Linked DNA regions of Marinagarivorans cellulosilyticus. The protein of the gene in region 1 interacts with the protein of each later gene in a pairwise test. Links are inferred from orthologs where the notes say so. Each region holds a gene or a part of one and is shown on either strand. Other genes may lie near its edges. The genes, in order: MARGE09_RS04280 and rlmB.

What was found.
Region 2: the proteins of MARGE09_RS04280 (region 1) and rlmB interact in binary tests that used the Escherichia coli proteins (3 or more experiments, as listed by UniProt). The link is inferred for Marinagarivorans cellulosilyticus from one-to-one orthologs.

Annotation. Positions count from the first base shown.
Region 1 is NZ_AP023086.1:1,077,404-1,084,914, reverse strand. Bases 2,746-5,599 are described here. They hold MARGE09_RS04280 (NAD(P)H-hydrate dehydratase), read right to left. Parts: upstream 5,000-5,599; coding sequence 3,491-4,999; downstream 2,746-3,490. Other genes in these bases: MARGE09_RS04275 (methyltransferase), read left to right, coding at 5,238-5,599; tsaE (tRNA (adenosine(37)-N6)-threonylcarbamoyltransferase complex ATPase subunit type 1 TsaE), read right to left, coding at 2,987-3,469; MARGE09_RS04290 (N-acetylmuramoyl-L-alanine amidase), read right to left, coding at 2,746-2,905. Also shown: MARGE09_RS04295 (TonB-dependent siderophore receptor), read left to right, coding at 1-1,526; more of MARGE09_RS04290, read right to left, coding at 1,550-2,745; more of MARGE09_RS04275, read left to right, coding at 5,600-6,467; MARGE09_RS04270 (bifunctional GNAT family N-acetyltransferase/carbon-nitrogen hydrolase family protein), read left to right, coding at 6,478-7,511. UniProt on the Escherichia coli protein: Bifunctional enzyme that catalyzes the epimerization of the S- and R-forms of NAD(P)HX and the dehydration of the S-form of NAD(P)HX at the expense of ADP, which is converted to AMP.
Region 2 is NZ_AP023086.1:588,824-596,245, forward strand. Bases 822-3,586 are described here. They hold rlmB (23S rRNA (guanosine(2251)-2'-O)-methyltransferase RlmB), read left to right. Parts: upstream 822-1,713; coding sequence 1,714-2,460; downstream 2,461-3,586. Other genes in these bases: rnr (ribonuclease R), read left to right, coding at 822-1,634; MARGE09_RS02265 (PepSY domain-containing protein), read left to right, coding at 2,470-3,078; MARGE09_RS02270 (ATP-binding protein), read right to left, coding at 3,167-3,586. Outside these bases: more of rnr, read left to right, coding at 1-821; more of MARGE09_RS02270, read right to left, coding at 3,587-4,720; MARGE09_RS02275 (hypothetical protein), read left to right, coding at 4,858-5,760; MARGE09_RS02280 (DUF6402 family protein), read right to left, coding at 5,883-7,133; MARGE09_RS02285 (hypothetical protein), read right to left, coding at 7,193-7,422. UniProt on the Escherichia coli protein: Specifically methylates the ribose of guanosine 2251 in 23S rRNA.

The DNA.
Region 1 (7,511 bases):
CAAATGAAAAAGCACATGTTGAGCTAGCGTATTTGCAACAAGATTCTAGCTACCAGCGCGATCAAGGCAGTATTATTTTTTCACCGGTTGGCGATGCCGTCGATGTATTTGCTTTAGCGCAAACCGCACGCCAAGCCAAACCCAACTTTGATGCCAAACTCGCCCTATGGAATGGCTCGTTTCATTATGCCCTGCATAATAGCTGGCAAATACGGGGGCAAGCTTCCTCTTTAAACGAAGAACAATCGGGCGTGCGCGGCGACAGCGATATTTTTATCACTACCAGCCCGCTGGTTCGCCCTGATGAAGTTAACCCCGGCGTTGTCATTGTGGCCGGCGAAATCCCCCTTCAAGCAACCGCAGATGACGACCAAACAACTAAAATTGCCAAGATACAAAGTATTTACGACGAAAATGCCGATATCGATAGCCAAGCCTTTACTATTAATATTCAAGGCTCGCCAACCTTACTGGGCTTAACCAACCACGTGCTATTCGGTATAGACAGCCACGCCCAAACCGTAGACGAAAGCTTAACGCTAGAGCAGCGTGAAGATATAGAGCGCATTGCACTCGACGATAACAACACCCCAGAGGCAGTCACTGCCGAACGTTTCATTTTAGGCACGCTCACCACCCGCCACCAAAACCTGAAGTACCACGACTACGGTATTTATCTACAAAACAGCTTGGAATTTAACGCCAATTGGGTAGCTTCGGTTGGCGGTCGTCACATGGTTTCCAAAGCGCAATTGCAAACACCCGAAAGTAATTCTGCAATCGACCTTCCCACCTTTAAAGAAACAACGGCACAGCTAGGGCTTGTTTTTAAAGCCGCAGATAACTACTCGCTATACGCAAGCTATGCCCAAGGGGTAAAACCTAATTATATAATTGACGACATTGGCAGCATCATTGACGAGCCTGAAAAGTCCGATCAATACGAGCTAGGCCTCAAACTTTTTTCCCTTGCTAGCGGCTTGAGCGGGACATCGTCGGTTTATCGCATTCATAAAGAAAACATTGTAGATATTCAAATTTGGGATGGTGTAAGGCGCGCCATCGTGCAAGCAGAACAATCGGTAACCGGTTGGGATATAGACATGACATACCAACCCAAAGACAACCTAAATATTGTTACCGCACTCTCTTTTCTCGATGCGCAAATTACCCAAGGCAATAACGCAGGTAATACACCAGCACACGTCGCCGACATTATGCTGAATGTTTTTATGAATTACCGCCCCACAGGTATAAACGCTAACCTACCACTAAGCTTCACATTAAATATGCTGCACGTAAGCGACCGCTTTGGCGACGATGCCAACCAGCAAATTTTACAATCTTTTAACGTTATAGATTTAGGTGCCGTTTACGACTGGCAGCTTGGCAATTCACAGTTGCAATTGCGCGCCGATATTAAAAATGTATTGGATACCGATTATTACGAATCAAGCGCAGGCCATCTACGCTCGAATACAGGAATGGGCCGCACCTTTATTGCCGGTTTAAGCTTAAGCTTTTAAACCGGTGCCAGCCCTTTGCAGGTTTAACTCGAAGGGATTTGCAGCTTCTGCCCTACCTGAATAGAAGCATTGCTTAAGCGATTATATTCTTGCAAGCGTTTCACACTCACGCTGTGGCGCTTTGCTATATCAGATAAGGTATCGCCTTTGGCAATTACGTATTCCGAAGGCAAGTTTTTACGCTTTTTATCGAGGTGCCAAGCCAGCCAGCTATCGGCAGGTGGCTGTTGTTCAAAGTAATGCTTCACACCATCAAAAATTGCCTTAGCCATATATTTACGGTAGCTATGGGTTGCCAACTTATTTGCTTCGTGTGGATTAGAAATAAAACCCGTCTCGACCAAAATTGAAGGCACATCTGGCGACTTCAACACCGCAAAACCAGCTTGTTCCACTTGCTTTTTATGTAAGCGGGAAATCCGCCCCATATTTTTTAAGACGTGATCTCCCACTTGCAAGCTATTGGTTAGGGTGGCTGTCATGGATAAATCCACTAATACACCGGCTAATATATTGTCTTTATCCGTTAAGGATACGCCGCCCACGCCACCTATTAAATCGGCATCGTTTTCTTTAGAGGCCAAAAAACGTGCTGTTTCACTGGTTGCGCCGGTGCGCGATAACGCAAATACAGAGGCGCCGCGCGCTTTCGGGTTTTTGAATGCATCAGCATGAATAGACACAAATAAATCGGCCCTTAAATCGCGCGCTTTATTCCGGCGCTCTTTTAGGGGGATATAATAATCACCATCACGAATCAATTTAGCTTTGTAACCTGGAGTGCTATCGACCATGCGCGCCATTTGCTTCGCTATTGCTAGCACCACATCTTTTTCGCGCAAATTTTTGGGGCCTAGTGCACCAGGGTCCTCACCGCCGTGGCCGGCATCAATGGCAATAATAATATCGCGTTTACCATTGGATACCTCTTTAACTGCGGTTACCGTTTTAACCGTGGGCTTATCACCATCGTAAAGGTCTATCACTAAGCGGTCTGGCTTGTCGCCGTGGTTAGGCAAAGAAAAACTGCGCGGCTTAACCGGCGCACTCATATCTAAAACCACACGCAATGTTCCATTACCACGATCGCCATAGCGAATCTTAGTAATGGGGGTATCATCAATAGGAACATCACCAAAGCCTTTTTTAAGCTCGGTATTGTGAATATCAATAACAACTCGGCTAGGGTTTTCTAGAGTGAATAATTTGTGATCCGCCGATGCCGACAAATCGAACACCAAACGCGTATTATCCGGCGCGCGCCACAGCCGCACACTATCGACTTGTGCCGCCTGCACGGCAGCAACGTTGCCAATAAATACAATAAAGCCTAATACCACCGACAATAAAAATGGTTTTTGCCATCGCCTACGCGACATGCCTAACCCCCTGTTCGAGATCCGTTCCCGAGAAATTGACAAAAAATAGACGGCATAAACAGCGCGCCTAGTACGCATTCATTAGTTTAACTGCTGTATTACCGCACTTCCCACACGAGTATTGGCCATTAATTGCGCCTCGCGCCCTTCCCCTGAAGGTAGCAGGTTAATGACGAGATCCGCCTTAGGCAAAAAGCCTTGGCCTTGATCTGGCCACTCAACAATGCACAATGCTTGACCATCAAAGTATTCTCTAATTCCCATATACTCGAGTTCTTCTGGGTCCGCCAAGCGATAAAGATCAAAATGATAAATATCTCGCTCAGCCAAACGATAAGGTTCGACCAATGTATATGTCGGACTTTTTACCGCACCTGAATGGCCGTAATGTTTTAACACGCCGCGGGTAAACGTAGTTTTACCCGCACCGAGCGTACCCGATAAAAAAATAACACCAGCAGAACCTTGCAGCGCCGCGCCGATTTTTTGACCCAACGCCACAGTATCTAACTCATTATGCAAAAACAGTGACAACTGTTCATTATTAGCCGGCATATCACTCATGGCTATTGCTCTACGCTTAACTTACTTAAGAATTTGACGAACGTAAGGCGCAAGCTCGCTTGCCCCCAAACCAAATTGCCCATGTTTTTCAGCCAAAGCATCACCAGCCTCGCCGTGCACACAAACACCTAACTGCGCCGCCGACGACAAGCTTAAGCCCTGCCCAATTAAAGAAGCAATAATACCCGTTAGCACATCGCCGCTGCCAGCAGTGGCCAAGCCCGGGTTGCCCACTTTGGCTACCACCGTGCGCTTGCCATCACAAATTAATGTACCCGCGCCTTTTAGCACCACCACACCACCGTATTTTTTCTGAATTTCGCTAACCGCTTCAAAACGGTTTTGCTGAACAACAGCGGTATTGGTGTGCAGCAAGCGCGCCGCTTCGCCCGGGTGCGGCGTTAGCACCCAATTACCACGGCCGGCATAATTATGTAGCGAGTCCGACAATAAATTTAGTGCATCAGCATCTAATACCAAGGGCTTAGTGGTTTTTAGCACTTGCTGCAATAATTGCTCTGACCAACTCCCGCGGCCCAAGCCCGGCCCAGCGGCAATAACACTAGCCGCCTGTAGCATTGGCGCCAACTGGCCGCCAGAATCAATGCCTTTGGTCATAATTTCTGGCTTGCGTACAAGTGCTGGCATAACGTGGTCGAGCTGCGTGGCCAAGCTCACAATGCCCGAGCCAGAATAAGCTGCCGATTCGGCTGTCATTATTGCCGCACCGCCCATGCCCAAATCGCCACCGACCACCAAAACGTGCCCGCTTTGACCTTTGTGCGCATCGGCTTCTTTAAAGGGTAATTCGCGTTTAAGCCCCGTGTAATCCACCGAAAAAGCGGCGGGTGTAAAGGCCGAATACAAAATGCGCGGGGCACCTAAACCGTCAAAGTAAACATCGCCAGTTAGCGCTGGCGCGCGGCCGGTCAATAAACCTAACTTACAACCAATAAACGTAATGGTCGCAACAGCGCGGATAGCCTCGCCTAACGTTCGCCCAGTGTTAGCACATAAACCCGATGGCACATCAACGGCCAATACCGGCAAGCGCGTTTCATTAATTTCACAAATCACATCTTGAATATTAGCCCGCAATTCGCCACTTAAACCCGTACCGACTAGTGCATCCACAATAACGCAGCCATCGGGTAAGTGACGGGCAGCACCCGTTGAATACGGCAAAATATTTACGCCTTCCTGTTTAGCGTATAAATAAGCGCGACGCGCATCGCCAGTTAGCTTTTCGGGTGGGGAAACGGTTAAAATTTGTACATCGCGGCGCACTTGCGCGGCCAGTGCCGCCACCACATAGCCATCGCCAGCGTTATTGCCCGCACCACAAAGTACAGTGATAGAGCCGTGCGGGAATAACTTTTCAAGCAGCTCGAACGTTGCCCTGCCAGCGCGCTTCATCAATACAATGCCGGGGGTTTTATGCCCCTCGATAAGCAGCTTATCTAGCTCGCGCACCTGCTCAGAAAGATACAAGTAACGCGGTAACGGCGGGACGGCAGGTTTTTCAGACATAACTCAAACACTTATAACAAATTAAAGCCGCAGTATACTGCAACAGTGCCCATTCTGCCCTGCTTTAGCCGCATCAACAGGCCCAGCAAGACTAGCACTGCAATAAATAGCCAATGGCTAGCGCGCTCACGTAAAATACAACCAACAATATGCCGCCCCCAATACAAGAATCACGATTATTGCCAGTCTATTACCTACCTTAAACAGCCACACAAGCAAGCTGCTATACGGCGCACAATTGCTGTCAGAGCTGCGACCTTATTGGGACTTTAATGCTTTTACCCAACGCCCCGGTCACTTAACTTGGGCACTTAGTAAAATCGCCCACCTTAACGAAGCGCAACTGTGGGCGCTGGATAACGACGTAGAACAGCAAGCCCATTACTTTGCAGGCAACTTCCCAACACTGTTCGAATGGCAAGCCCAGTGCGAGCCGGCACTGGTAACGACTCAATTGCCAAGCATTCCCTTTTGGCTGCATACAGATATTCCTGGCCGTAAATGGCAGCAAATACAAGGGTTTTGCGCTGCTACCACGCAAAATGCGCACGCCAACAGCTCGGCTTCTGCCATTGAATGGTGCGCAGGCAAAGGCCACCTTGGCCGCCTGCACACTTGGCTTTGCGCGCAACCGGTTATCAGTATTGAATGGCAAAATAGCCTGTGCCTACAAGGGCAGCAATACGCCAATAAACTCAAGCTACCGCAACAGTTCATCAATGCGGACATCCACAAATTACCGCTATCGGCAACTACAGCCCAAGGTACAATCCAGTGCGCAACACAAGCACCACACTGGATGGCACTGCATGCATGCGGCGAGCTGCACTGCCACTTTTTACACACAGCAACCCAGCATAAAGCCAGCACAATTGCCTTAGCGCCTTGCTGTTATCACCGGCAACAAGCCACACACTACCAAGCGCTTTGTACAGCCGCCCAAGCAACCGCTTTACCGGCCAGCCTTAATTTACAAGCGCTGCGTTTGGCCCAACAAAACCAAATTACTGCAGGTAACCGCGAACGCGAACAACGGGCAAACGAATTAAATTGGCGCTTAGGTTACGAAGCCCTGCGCCAAACGCTTCAGCCGGGCACTCCGTACAAAAATTTGCCGTCAAAACAAAAGCAGTCGCACGATAATTTTGAACAGTTTTGCCAATGGGCTGCGCCCAAGCACCAAGTTAACCTGCCAGCAACAATCGACTGGCCAGCTTTTGAAGCACAAGGCCAACAAGAACGCCTACAAATGATGCGCCACGATGCCATTCGACACTGCTTTAGGCGGCCGCTTGAGTTGTGGCTAGCGCTGGATAAAGCGGTTTTTCTCGAAGAACAAGGCTATAGCGTTAGCCTGCAACAGTTTTGCGCCAACCACATTAGCCCGCGCAACTTGTTGTTGCTGGCAAACCGTGATATTAACGCGGCTAACTCGCCTTTGAGCAAGCCTTACCCCCTCTTTAAATAACGAGAATTTTATGTCCACCGAGCAAACGCGTTTAGAAATTTGCAACCTGTCGTTAGAGATGTACCCGCAAGTTAAAGCTTTAATGGACGAAGTCTATGCTGAATTGGGCGGCGCGTGGCCGAGCCATACCATCGAATATTTAATTCAAGAATTCCCCGAAGGGCAAATTGGGATATTGGACGACAACCACTTAGTGGGCTTAGCGTTAAGTGTACAAGTTGACTATGCACGTTTTTCCAACCCGCATACTTACGAAGATATTGTCGACGCCAACGACCAAGTTAACAACAATTCCGAAGGCGATGCGCTCTACGGCCTAGATGTGGTTATCGCCCAAAGCCATCGCGGCTTACGCTTGGGGCGCAGGCTTTACGACGCCCGCAAAGAGCTGTGCCGGCAATATAACTTGCGCGCAATTTTAGCCGGCGGCCGCATCCCTAATTACCATCAACACAGCAACACCCTATCGCCAATGCAATACATTAGCGAGGTAGACGACAAACGCATTTACGACCCTATATTAAGCTTTCAATTGTCTAACGATTTCCAAGTTAAGCGGCTACTTAAAAAGTACTTACCTGAAGACGAAAAATCCGTAGGCTACGCCACCTTGCTCGAGTGGAACAATATTTTATTCGAGCCGCGCGATAGCGTATTAGACACACCAAAATCCATAGTGCGCGTTGGCGCGGTGCAGTGGCAAATGCGTGCCGTTGACTCTTACAAAGCCATGCTCGAGCAAATTGAATTTTTTGTAGATACGGTATCGGATTACCAAAGCGACTTTATTCTATTCCCCGAATTTTTTAATGCACCACTAATGGCATTAAGCCCACAACCCTCACAAACAGCCGCCATTCGCCACCTTGCCGAATACACAACCCAACTGCGCGATGATATGTCACGCATGGCTATTGAATATAACGCCAACATTATTACCGGCTCTATGCCACTGGCCGAAGGCAATGAAATTTACAATGTCTCTTACCTTTGCCACCGCAATGGGCAAGTCGACGAACAACGCAAAATTCATATTACGCCACA
Region 2 (7,422 bases), 490 kb from region 1 along the record:
CGCTGGACGACGAAGCCCAAATACGGGGTAATTCGGTGTACTTCCCTGATCACGTAATTCCTATGTTGCCGCGCGGCTTATCGAACGGTTTGTGTTCGTTAAACCCTGAGGTAGATCGTTTGTGCATGGTTTGCGAAATGACCATTAGCGATGCCGGCCGCATTAGTGGTTATACCTTTTACGAAGCGGTAATGCACAGCCATGCCCGTTTAACCTATACCAAAGTTGGCCAGATGCTGGCCGAGCGCGATAAAAAACGCTCTGGCTTGCGCCAGCAATATGCCAGCGTAGTTAAACATGTTGACGAGCTGCACAACCTCTATCAAGCGTTGCGTGGTATTCGCTCTGAACGCGGGGCGATTGATTTTGAAACTGTTGAAACGCGTATTGAATTCGACGAAAACCGAAAAATCGAACGCATTGTGCCGGTGCATCGAAATGATGCCCATAAATTAATTGAAGAATGCATGCTGGCGGCTAATGTTTGCGCGGCGCGCTTTTTAGATAGCCATAAAATACCTACACTCTACCGTGTACACGAAGCCCCTAAAGAGCAAAAACTTAATAATTTAATGGAGTTTTTAGGTGCGCAAGGTTTGCAGTTGCGTGCTGGTAAGGGTGGCAAAATTGGACCGCAGCAATACCAAGAGGTAATGTCGCTGATTGAGGGCCGCCCCGATGCGCAAATTATTCAAACGGTAATGTTACGCAGTATGAATCAGGCGGTTTATCAGCCAGATAATAAAGGCCACTTTGGTTTGGCTTACCCAGCGTATGCGCACTTTACCTCACCCATTCGCCGCTACCCCGATTTATTAGTACACCGCGCTATTCGCAGTGTTATTCGCGGTGGTGTGGAATCCAATAAAGTGAAGCGCCACGAAAATACGCGCAGCCAAAAAGCCGAAACGGTTTACCCCTACGACATTGCTAAAATGTTGGCCTTTGGTGAGCAAAGCTCGCTTACCGAGCGCCGCGCCGATGAGGCCACGCGCGATGTTATGAATTGGCTAAAGTGCGAATTCTTACAAGATCGCATAGGGGGTGTTTTTGAGGGTGTTATTTCGGCGGTTACAGGCTTTGGGTTATTTGTTGAGCTTAAAGATTTGTATGTAGAAGGTTTGGTGCACATTACTAACTTGCCACAAGATTACTACCATTACGAAGCGGCCCACCACCACTTGGTGGGCGAGCGCACCCGTAAGGTTTTTGCGTTGGGCGACCCTATTGTGGTGCGGGTTGCTAGGGTCGATTTGGACGAGCGTAAAGTAGACTTTGAATTAGAGGCAAGGCAACCCAGAAAACGCCGAATTAAAAAGGATAAGCCCGAAGTAAAAAGCGCGGCGAAATCTAAAAACAGTAAAGCGAATAACAATAGTGACGCGAGTAAAAATAATGAGGATACTCGCAGCGCTACCAGTACTGGTGCAGACGATGGCGCCAATACCGGTGATAAAACGGCCCCAAAGCGCTTAAATAAAAACAAAAGCGGTAAGCAACAATCCAGAGATAAAACCGCAAAAAAGCAAAGCAAAAGTAAAAAGCTAGCAACGCCTAAAGTAAAGCACGCCAAAAAGCTTAAAAAATCGGATAAATCTAAAGTCGGGAAAAAACGCGTGAGTAAAAAGCGTTAAATATATCCTCTGTTACCCCTTCAATTATTTAGCGGCCGCGCAAGCGGCCTATGCCCCACCTATGTGAGTTTGACCTACCATGAAAAATCAAGTTGTCTTTGGCTTGCACGCCATTCAATCGCTGTTAGATACCGCGCCGGAGCGCGTGTTGGAATTGCTGGTATTGCAAGGGCGTCAAGATCAGCGCATGCAAAGTATTTTAGCTATTGCCGAAATGCACGGCATAGCGGTTAGCGAAAAACCCCGGAAAACCTTGGATAACATGGCCGATGGCAATCACCAAGGTGTTGTGGCTTTGGCTAAGCCAGCTAAAGCATTAACCGAAGATGACCTATATACAATGGTTGGGGATAGGGACAAAGCAACCCCTTTTTTATTGGTATTAGATGGTGTTACCGACCCGCATAATTTAGGCGCTTGTATTCGTTCGGCCGATGCTGCTGGTGTGCAAGCGGTAATTGTCCCTAAAGATAATTCTGTAGGTTTGACAGAGGTGGTGCGTAAAGTGGCTTGTGGCGCGGCAGATACTGTACCGTTAATTTCCGTGACTAACTTGGCGCGCACCCTGCAAAAATTACAAGAAAGCGGCGTGTGGGTTGTAGGCACGGCGGGTGAAGTTGAAATGAATATTTACCAAGCGCCGCTAACGGGGCCGTTAGCTATAGTGATGGGCGCCGAAGGCAAAGGCATGCGCCGATTAACGCGCGAGCATTGTGACCATCTTGCCTATATTCCTATGGCTGGCAGTGTAAGCAGTTTGAATGTTTCTGTTGCTGCGGGTATTTGCATGTTTGAAGCGGTGCGTCAGCGTCAATTAAATACGTAATCAATACTGATGAAAACCGCACTACGGCGTTGGCATAAATGGTTGGGGTGGCTATTAGCGGCGCAGCTATTGCTGTGGGCGGTAACGGGGGCCGTGTTTATTTTTAAGCCTGGTTATGGTCCCGCTTACGAGCGCTTGGAGGTTTTGTTTTTACCGGTATCCCAGCAGGATATTCAACGCGTTGCCGCTATCGCTAAACCCGAATGGCAAGGCGTGCGGATTTTAAGATCGGTAGCGGGTGAGCATTTACTGGTGAACACCGTGAATGGTGTAAAGCATTTGGATTTTTCAGGCGTGCAGCGAAACCCTTCGGCAAGTGTGGTTAAATCGTTATTCAGCGATAGTATTGCAGGTAATACGGCGCGCTACGGCCAATTAACAGATTTGGCTGGGCTAACGGCGGTAACTTCGACCGGTGTGAATTTAACGTTAGACTGGCAGCAGTTAACCCTTCGCCAGCAGGGTGACGATAGCCGCTTGATTAGCCTGCTGTATAAGCTGCATTACTTACAATTTACCGGCAATGCTTTTATTGATAAAACAATGGCCAGTCTTGCTTTGATGTTTTTAATTGTCTTGAGTGTGTTTGGTGTTGTAGTTTCGTTTTTGCGAAAGTAAGGCTATCGCAGCGTGTGGGAGATAGTGAAAAAGCGCGCTTCTGAAGCCGCGAACCTCGCCTCCCAAATCCCGCCTCTATACCCCCGAATCATAACACTTGCGCTTCCAGCGCGACCACCTGCCGTTGCGCCTTACTAAACTCCACTCCAATGCCATAAATAGCCCACCCATCACGCACATATTTCTGCGCATAATTATTGGCTTTAATTTGCGCTAGTGCATTGCCTAAGGGTTTATCCTCTACCACTTTAAATTCAAAAATAAACGTCGTGTTATTAAATTGAATAGCCATATCCACTTTGCCATTCACGCTAGAATCTTCCACCGTCACATGCAAACCCAAAGCCGCAAAATGGCTGTAAAAAATACTGGCGTAGTGGCCTTCGTAGTTATTAATGGGATTGTTGCGGTACCAATCGTGGGGGATGCTGGCGTAGAGTGCTTTTAAATGCGCACTTAGCAATTCAAAGTCGTGGCTTTTTAAGGCTTTCAGCAAAGTGGAGCGCGTTTTAGTAACGGCACTAATGCTAAAGCCTTGGGTCGGTAAAAGGGCTTTGTTTAGGCTAACTTCTACCTCTACATTGGGGTAACTAAGAGTGTATTCCCAAATGCCGGGGATGGGTTCGTCTACGGCTGCAATAGTCAAATAGCCGGTTTGAAACAACAGTGCTTCGGTGCCTATGGCGTCAACATCAAAATGGCCGAGCAAATCCTGATCGGAATGCAATGCAGCCAAATCTAGCGTGTTAATTTGCCGTTCCCCTAGTTTTTTGATTAAAAAAGTGGGTGTCGCGCTTTCAAACCAATAGGGTTTAAATTCGCGCTTTTCTAATAATAAAAGTACATCAAACGGATTATAAACGGATGTGCCCAGCCAGTTGTAACCGTTATACCATTCGCGAATTTTATCGCGGTCTAGGCCTGCCAGCTCTGCCTCAAACACCTCATCAATATCGTTATCGGTATAACCGCAAATGGCAGAATATTTGGCATCTAATGTAATGTCGTTAAGGTTATTCAAACCACTAAACAAACTCACTTTACTAAATTTGCTCACACCTGTTAGCAGTACAAACTTTAAAAACGGGTCGGCGTCTTTTATGACGCTATACAGGTTTTTTAAACCTTCGCGGTTTTGGGTGGCTATTTCGGTGTTTTCGATGTTATCGAGAATGGGCTTGTCGTATTCGTCGATCAGTAACACAACGCCTTGGCCATATTTTTTGTGGGCGGCCATTAATAAACTGCGAAAATTGCCGGGTATATCTAATGCTGTGTTCGCTGGCAAGCCTAAGCGTTCGCGATTGTCGCTGAGTTGCTGGTTAATGCGGTCATTTAACGCGGCGCGCCCCTGTACAACGCCATCACCAAAACTAAAACGCACCACAGGGTAAGCTGTTTGCCAGTCCCATTTTTTTTCAATAAATAGGTCGCTAAATAATTCACGCCGCGCTTCAAATAATTGTTGCAGGGTGTCTAAAAACAAACTCTTACCAAAACGGCGTGGTCGGGAGAGGAAAAAGTAATTCCCCTGCGTTATAAGCTGGTGCATATAGGGCGTTTTATCGACGTAATAACAACCTTCGTTGCGTAGTTTAACGAATGATTGAATACCCGTGGGGAGTTTGCGTTTGGTTGCCATCTTTATGCCTTGCGCTTGAATACGCACGAATTATAACAGCTAAAAAACTGGCGCCGAAGGCACAGGCGTTAGCTATTTTTATTGAAGGCGGTTTAGAGCTACTGATGCCAATGGCCTAAGGCAAAGTTACAGCGCAAGTGGGCCTGCAGCCTGTTGCTTCGCAGAGTGTTGTTATTAGCTATAGCGGCCCATCAGATTTTACCGCTAAGCATGCGGCTGTTATTGGCGACCAAAGCGCTGCGGGCAATATTACCCATACCCGCTACGACAATACCGCTATTGACGTGGATTACCCCACCTCGTTCGAAATGCTGGCCAAGGGGCAAGAAGGCGAGCAAGTTACCGTCAGCCTAGGTGATGCCTTCGATGTGAACGCGCCTATTGTGGCCGGCTATTACATGAACACGGCTTATGGTGTGAGCCTTGCCGACGAAACCGGTCTTTCGACGCTCTACTTTGAAGATATGGCAACCGCCGCCGATACCCGCCTAGGCGCCGGTAAAAGCTTTAGCTTCATCAATAACGCCACAAGCGATAGCAAACTGTGGGGCGATGGCATTAGCCAGCTCAATAAAGCCACTGAATTAGGCTTTAGTATTGAGGTAAAACGCAATGCCACCGTTACGGCGGATATTGTCGATTTGGGCCAAGGTGCATTGCGCCTGCGCCAAGTGGGTAGCGAATTAGAAGCCAGCGTTCGCACTGGCGCGGGTACCGCCGTGGTAAGCCTACCTATGCCGCTCGATGAGTGGATGCAAGCGGCGGTGCATTATAACTGCGCTTTGACGGGCGTCCTCGATTACTCCCTCAAACCTAAAGTACAAGGGGGTGATGACTTGGAGGTCTGCTACGCCTTCGATTCAGCCGGCGTGGTAAGAGCAATAGCGGAGTTAAATAAAATCGATGGTGACTATTTTGTAGATAGGCAGCGTGCAAGGTTGATTGAGGAAATTAAAGACGAGGTATCGCAGCTTAGTGATGATGAGCTAAGCGAACAAATTAATGAGCTGCTGAAGAAGACTGGGATGGCGAATGATTGACGCATTGTTTGCGCTTTTGTGTAGAGGCGCAACTTTGGATTCATAGCATTCTGGGTGACTTCTGTATTTTGATTTGATATTGGGCAGGAGTGCAGGACCCACTACGATTTGCCATCGAACAACTAAGTAGCGTCGCTATGCTGCTCTAGCCATGCCTTGAGCTCCGACAATTTTGGGAACTCTCTATCCGGTAATTGATCACTCTCAATGTAATCTTTTATTGGCCTAGGCGGGAGGAGCACATTAAAGTCCCTGCACTCCAGCTTTGATTCTGATCCTCGGTCGTTATTATAGGGATCCTTAATACGGCCTTTAAATTCGCGAACTTTTTTATTGGTTACGTAATTCGGATGACTGTCATCCAACAACTTCATTCTGTTAAGGCCTGTCTCATCCCAGTATCCCAGCGATTGAGTGTCACACTTATCGTCATCTTCAAAATCAAATCGATCCATCACGGCGAAGGCGAGGTTTGAGTAGCTTAACTTGGCGGTGTTTTTGTCCTCATCCTTCTCAAAATGAATGTCGGCAAAGATGGTAATGGCGAACCCCCCGAGCGCACACACAAGCTCGGTAACTCCCCACGACTGGAGGATGTTGGCCGGGGTCCCCCATGAGGGTGATGCGATACGCACAACATCACAGGGGAGCCCATAGCATGGCGCTGTCCGCTTCGGCTTGGTCCTAGGGTCATAATCGTAAAGATCCTTTTCACTTGGAGTACGAAATATCTGCTTTGAGTATTTTTTCTCTTTATGAAATACAGCCTCACGTAGCCGAAGCATCATATTTTTCTCAATTGCCGTTAGTTTCCGGCCTTCCTTCCCCTCTTTTTTTTCAAGGTTCGGGTAGCTCTCGGTGTTCTTTGCAGCTTCATTTATCGCTTCATCTAGGCGCGTTTGAAACACTTCGTCTGTTGCAAACTCCTCAGTTTCTACAATGTAGATAGGATATTCTCTTGGGGATGAGGAGCTAACTAATCTCGCATTATCGCCAGCCTTTTTCTTACCATAGAGCCAGTAGTGCCAGAGCTTAGCAAGGCGTGTGGCATTTTCCTCCGCCAGAAAGTATTGCTCCAGGTTGAATACCACACGATCTTCTGGCTGAACCAACTTAGTGGGTAACCTATCAAGCCCGCGCTTTTCGGTTATTTCTGCGTGAACCCCGGAGTTGGCATTAAACGCTGTGACAAAGGCTGATTCATCTCGGTGTAAAAAGCTCGTGGGGTCACTGGTATCACGATAAGGCGCTTTAGCGTGCTCTACGTTTTTCTCATTCGCCCCCTGTTTTTCACTAGTTTGGCCTAGGGGCGAATGGGCACCAGATTCTGGGTTAAATGTCATTACTGACCACGAATTGTTCTGTATTGCCATAATCCCCCCCCTAGCCACTCATCTCTTACACGCACTCAATCAACATCAGCAGGCCCTTCCTAATCAGGGGCTTTTTCCTCTGCTACTGGTGGAAAGAAAACACTTTGCTCGTTCATTTTTTCTTTACGCTCGATTTCCAGCTGGCGCATTCGGCTTAGATATGGATCGGTGCCAGGCATATCGCCTAGCTCAGAATCCATATAGTAAGCCCCCGCATTTACTGAATGCTTCTGTGCTTCCCCCATGGGAACGGGCTTCAGTACAAACTCAGGAATCTTGGCCAACAGAT